One region of the Synechocystis sp. PCC 7509 genome, then DNA from elsewhere that is predicted to be linked to it. Evidence: riboswitches for the same ligand, from Rfam matches in the RefSeq annotation. Region 1 holds a riboswitch; the other holds the start of a gene.

Region 1 (3,131 bases):
TAGCTGATGCGGTGCGCCATCAAAAAATTGTTGTTGCCATTTTAACTTGCCTGTACTATCGGGAATACCTTGATAAACAAAAGCTATCCAGTTATTTTCTAGTTGAGTAGTTTTGAGCTTAAAAGTTACATCTGTTACAGGCTGATTGGTTTTTGGATCGATCGCGCTAACTTGTAAATTAGCTAATTTCCCTACGGTGGCGTACTTGTCGCCGCTTATTTGGATTTTTAGCTCAGAATCATTAATAGCGTCGGTTTCTAAGGGCGCTGGGTGGGAATGGTGGTGAGATTTGGATACTTCGGCGCTGACATTCACGACAACTAAACAAGCGATCGCTACTAACACCGCCCCACTTAACAATAATCGCACTTTCGCCGGGGCAATTTCTCCCCTTTGCGGTAAAGCTTGTTTGCCCATCACCCAACCGCCACCAATTCCCACCGCTAACAAAACTACAAGTAAAATCGCGTAATTGCGATACTTAACCGGATTTTCTGGCACATCTAAAGTTAAAGTTTGCTCAATGGGGCTAAATTGATTGGCAATCGGCGTAACATTTACCAATAACTTGTATTTGCCCCGAATTGGTAACATTTGCTGAAATTGTACTTTACCTTGTGGGGCGATCGCATTTAATTCTAGTAATTTAGTACCTTCCACAACGGGAAAATCGGTAGCTAAAAACGGATTGCTTGGCGGTGTAAATATTTCAATCTTAAATAAACTATTTGCCAACAATTCCCCGGCGGGATTTCGCGCAGTTAAGGTTAATAATGTCGGCGTTTGGGGCGTTGTAGCTTCGGCTTCAAAGGGGTAAAACTCTCCAACTTGTGGACTTGTAGTTAGCTCAATCCTAGGGATTGGTGTTTGAGATAAGCTAACAATTGCCACCAAAAACAGGCTCATCAAGCCTGTAACGGTGATGATGAGCGCCGAGCGCTGAAATTTTGACATTTCTTTAATGACAGCTAATTGTCAAGGTGTGGTGGCGCAAGGAGTGCATCGAATCGTGGGCGGGGGGATAGGTAGAAAAATATACCGTCCACACACTTAAAGCGCATAGGGAAGTATAAAGGGTTAATTGTACGGGTAACGATAAAGTCCAATCAATTGCCCGATTTTGAACGAAACTAAGACTATTTGTAGCTCTCACAACCAGTGTTCCTCGCACATTAATGTAAGTTATTTGCGATCGCAGGCATTCTGACTTAAAGACTTTAGATAGTCTCATCACAGTTGCGGAACAGCGTCGGAATTGCACCGAACTTTCCCTTCACCTCTAGTGATTTTCACCAAAAGCGATCGAATAATTATCTTATCACTAAGCGCGATCTCTAAAACTAAAGGTAGAATGTAATGCTAATTAGTCTTGAGGATAAGTAACAATATGTGTACAACTTGTTTACTATTTTCCGCTTTAATGCTGTTCACTCCCGCAGAAAATGCAGCGCCAGTTAATGGGGTTTCCGTAGCCCAAGAAACTCAAGTAGCCATTACACAAATGGTTAAACAATTGCCCAAGTCTTCAGACACAACATTATTACGCAGTGGATTATTAGAATTACATTCGCAACTAGCAACGACAAAAAACGACGCACAAGCCCAACAGATTATTGATAGCGAACTAAATGTTTTATCGCAGCAGATAAACAATTCTTCTAGCGGCGAAGAAGTAACAGAGTTACTAGAAGATATGCTGATAGAAGACGAACCAGAACCGCTCGTAAAAAGTTTAAACAAATCTACTTCTAAACCAACTTGGGGATGGCTGCGTTAACTAAATTGTCTTTCTTATCCATCCCTTCTCAACTCCCATAAAAAGATAGACTCTAATATTTTCCTGCCCTTTTTAAGGGGGGTTAGGGGAAATCTCCGAATATTCCCTAAAACCCATCCCCAAGAAGGCGCAATGCTTTGCGCCCCTACTTCAATATTTCTTCTAATTGGTGCTGATTCCAAAGAGTTTGATATAAACCTGGTTTTTGTACCAATTCCCCATGATTACCAGCTTGGACAATTTGCCCTTTATCCATCACTAAGATTCTATCGGCGGTAGCGGTGGCGGATAGTTGATGAGAAATAAATACCACAGTTTTGCGTTTAGTTCCTTGGGAAAGATTGTTTAAGATATCTGTAGCAGTTTGATTATCCACACTAGAGAGGGCATCATCTAGTATTAGTACGGGCGCATCTACGAGCATTGCTCTAGCTAAAGCGGTACGCTGCCTTTGTCCGCCAGAGAGAGTAATTCCGCGTTCTCCCACGATAGTTTTGTATTCTTGGGGAAAAGTGCGAATTTCTCCGTCTATTTGGGCAACTTTGGCACTATATTCAACTTCTGCTTGGTCGCTTACCGGATCGCCGTAGCGGATGTTATTTTTAATTGTGGTGCTAAAAAGAAAGCTATCTTGAGGAACATAAGCGATCGCACTACGCAAGGAATCTAAGTCAAGTTGGGTAATATCTACCCCATCTAAAAATAATTGTCCCGGTTCAATATCTAATAAACGCGGTATTGCATTAGCTAGAGTTGATTTGCCCGAACCAATAGCACCAACAATAGCTACAGTTTCGCCCGGAGAAATCGTTAAATTGACATTATCTAAAGCTGGAGTTTTAGCGCCAGGATAAGTAAAGCTAAGATTAACTGCTTTGAGTTCGCCTTTTACTTGCTCTTTGGGTAAATGGATAACTTGTTCGCAGTTTTGAATTTTGGGCGTGACAGTTAAAATAGATTCAATGCGATCGATACTAACTTCCCCTCGTTGGTAAGCCGTAATTGTAAAGCCTAAAAGGGCTGTAGGAAATACCAAACGCTCTACATAAATTAAGAGTTCGAGAAAATCACCAATCGTAATTTGTCCAGAAATAATTTGACTAGATCCTAGCCACAACAAGATTAGCAAACTTACATACGCAAGTCCGCCCACAAGCGGAAACAAAGTATTGCGGGTTTTGGCTAGTTTTAAGTTAGCAGCTAAAAGCCTTTGGTTATTTTGACTAAAAGCCCGACGCTCATTTTCTTCTTGAGCGTAGATTTTAATTAAAGCCATCCCGCTCATATCTTCTTGAATCAACTCGCTGACAAGAGAAAGCTCCTCTTGTACCTCTAGTTGTTCGTTGCGGAGGCG
Region 2 (3,131 bases), 3.3 Mb from region 1:
ACGCTGTAACTGAAAATCAAGTCAACCCCCAAACCGGACAACAAGAAACCGTTGTCGTGCGCCGCGAGAATAGCTTTTGGAGTCCCTTTGCTGGCGCTTTGGCAGGTCAGGCGATCGGTAGCTTGCTATTTAGACCCCAATACTACTTTCCACCTGTCTATCAGCCTGGTGGTGGCGGATTAAGAGGTTTTGGCGGTTATGGTAATTCCTACGATCGCGCTGTCACCAGTTATCGGACTCGTTACAATGCGCCACCTTTGGAAGTCAGAAATCGAACTAATTTTCGTACTACTGGCGGGATTAGAAGACCGTCATCTTCAACGGTACGCCGTTCGCCAAGTTCAAATACAGGTAGCCGTTCTAGTGGTTCTGGTTTTGGCTCTAGCACTTTACGTCCTTCTGGTAATTCTAATTCCAGCCGTGTTAGGCGACCTTCGTCGGGTAGTTTTGGGAGTGGGAGTCGTTCTAGCGGTTCTCGCAGTCGTTCTAGAAGTCGGCGTTAAATAATCAAAAAGGGAATAAAACCGTAGGGGCGCAATGCATTGCGCCCCTACTATGTTCACCATTGATTTAGAGAACGCTATATTCCCTTTTTTAATTACGGTGTTTGCCAGATTCTTTGATGATATTGAGCTATATCTGCATAAGGATCGGGGACTGGGTGGCTGTGGTCATGATGGTGATGATGGTGTCCATGACCGTCAGAGTTGTTTACTCCCGCCGCTAGACGAAATTTGCACATTTCACAGTTCATCTGCACTTGACCTAATTGAGTTTCAATTTCTCGCTCTCGCAACACAGAAAATAACTGCGGATGCAAGCCCATTTCTGGCAAACAATCAATTTTTATTTCTGGGTGTTGCTCCTGTTGGGCAAAAGTAAGATCAAAAATCTTTTTGACTAATACCCCTGTAAATAAAAAGTAGGGCAAAACAATAATTCTTTTGGGGTTGTAAAGTCGAGCGCGGCGAAATCCTTCTTCTAGGCGAGGGTGGGTAATGCCGATAAAACAGATTTCGACGGTGGAATAACCGCTACCTTCCCAAAGAATCCGGGCTAGTTTGTACAAGTCGCCGTTGGCATCGGGGTCACTAGCACCACGTCCAACAAATAATAATACTGTATCCGCGCGATCGCTTTTATCCATAGCATCAAGTTCCGCCAGCCGCGATTTCCATAACTCCACAATCCCCGGATTGATGCCAAAATGCCGCCCATAATGAAACTTTACTTGGGGATGCCGAATTCTCGCTCTATCTAATTCGTTAGTAACATCAAATTTGTTATGCCTAGCTGCAAATAACAAAATAGGCAATACAGATAGTTCGGTATAACCTCTTTCTACACAAAAATCTACCCCTTGTTGAATTGTTGGTTCTGTTAGTTCCAAAAAACAAGGCAGTACCGGTCTAGAAATATCTAAGGCTTGATAAGCCGCCGTAAAATCTAAAAAGCTTTGCCGTCCGCAGTCGTCTTTAGTGCCATGACCAATTGTCAGTAAGGGACGATGGAGCGGTAACGGTGGTAATTCTAGAGGTGGCGGAGAATGTTCTAAGTTTGTTGTGTTTATAGCAGTCATTGAAAATAATTATCCTTTCCTGTGCGACGCAGGAAATAAATTGAGCTAGTGACAATTTCGGCATCCTGGCTAACGGTAACTGAATTTAAGACAATTACAGACTCGTTTACAGTTGCGGCACAGCCCCGGACTTGCACCGGAGTTTCCCTAGTTGTCACTGGTAGCGTTTTATTGCTTAGTTATCTTAACCGATTTAGCTTAATTCAAAATCCGGGGGAGGGGGTAAAAAGCTTTATGACCGATTAATTGCAGCGATTAGAGGTTCAACAACTTTAATTTATTTTCTGTGGCGATCGCACATCAGCGACAATTTTTAGTTATCTAAATATGCTGACAGTTGTTTAATAACTAAATTTGTAAATTCAACAACAATTCAGCGACTTTTGAGCATAATTGCGCCTAAATATTTGTTTTACTTATAACTGCGATAATTTTTTATAAACCAGCCCTTGGGGGGAATATTGCTTTAAAGAAAGCAGCGATCATTAGCATAGAAGTAATAAATGTCTCGGCTCAGGGACTTGATTGGTAAAACTTTTAAATCACAAAACAAGTTTTTAAACTGAACTTGCTTAGGAGTAAAGAAAAAATTAGATTATTTCCTCTACATATTAATTGAGCAAATGAAGCGGCGGATTAAATGCAGGTAAAAGTAATATTTTTACCTGCAAAAATCTACAAAAGTTGAACAAAAGGAATCTACAATTTATGAAGTCTTCTAGTCTATCTAAAAATGTCTGGGCAAGTGCTGTTATTTTTGGTTTTGCTACTTTGCTAGTAATGCCTGTTTCTGCTCAAGATAGCCCCAGTACAGGTAGCACGACCGGAACTACTACCACCACCCCCAGTACAGGTAGCACGACCGGAATCACTGAAACCACTCCCAGTACAGGTAGCACGACCGGAATCACTGAAACCACCGAAACCACAAGCCCCAGCACGACCGGAACCGCCACTACAACCCCCAGTACAGGCACGACCGGAACTACTACAACCCCCAGTACAGGTAGTACCGGAATCACTGAAACCACCGAAACCACAAGCCCCAGCACGACCGGAACCACTACCACAACCCCCAGTACAGGTAGCACAACCGGAAGTCCTACAACAGGGACAACGACGATACCTGGAACAAGTAGTACTACGACAGATACAACAACTACAACGACGACTCCTGGAGGTAGTACGACTGAAAGCGTACCAAGCACTACAACGGGTACAGACACAAATACTGGAGCAGCCACTACTTATCAACAAACTAGCCCGACAGCAAGTAGCGATCGCAGTTTTGACTGGGGGTGGTTGGGATTGTTAGGTTTAATTGGTTTAGCTGGTAGGCTTGCTAAACATCAAACAACTACTGTTTATAGCGATCCTTATCAGACAACTGGATCTAAACACTAAAAAATTGCTTTTTTAATAACGCTTCTATTTAACAGCTAATAACTTTATTAGCTGTTTTGAGCGATTACGCCCACCTAGTTTTCGAGCAATTGCTATTATCAGTTTTTGCCAGATCAAAACTAACTGGCGAAGAAAGTTTCTGTGTTGA

Evidence for each region. A riboswitch is a leader RNA that binds a small molecule or an ion and turns the genes downstream of it on or off. The one in region 1 is predicted to bind cobalamin.
Region 2: linked by a shared signal. The riboswitch ahead of SYN7509_RS0220355 (sirohydrochlorin chelatase) and the one ahead of SYN7509_RS28235 (CbtB-domain containing protein) in region 1 are both predicted to bind cobalamin.

What each region holds. Positions count from the first base shown of each region.
Region 1 is NZ_ALVU02000001.1:820,387-823,517, forward strand. Features, by position in the region: gene SYN7509_RS0204245 (hypothetical protein) at 1-954, opposite strand, end outside; gene SYN7509_RS28235 (CbtB-domain containing protein) at 959-1,153, opposite strand; cobalamin riboswitch at 1,177-1,319, opposite strand; gene SYN7509_RS0204250 (hypothetical protein) at 1,388-1,777, shown strand; gene SYN7509_RS0204255 (ABC transporter ATP-binding protein) at 1,923-3,131, opposite strand, start outside.
Region 2 is NZ_ALVU02000001.1:4,082,415-4,085,545, forward strand. Features, by position in the region: gene SYN7509_RS0220350 (hypothetical protein) at 1-503, shown strand, start outside; gene SYN7509_RS0220355 (sirohydrochlorin chelatase) at 599-1,579, opposite strand; cobalamin riboswitch at 1,622-1,787, opposite strand; gene SYN7509_RS30250 (WGxxGxxG-CTERM domain-containing protein) at 2,288-2,983, shown strand; gene SYN7509_RS0220370 (hypothetical protein) at 3,008-3,131, opposite strand, start outside.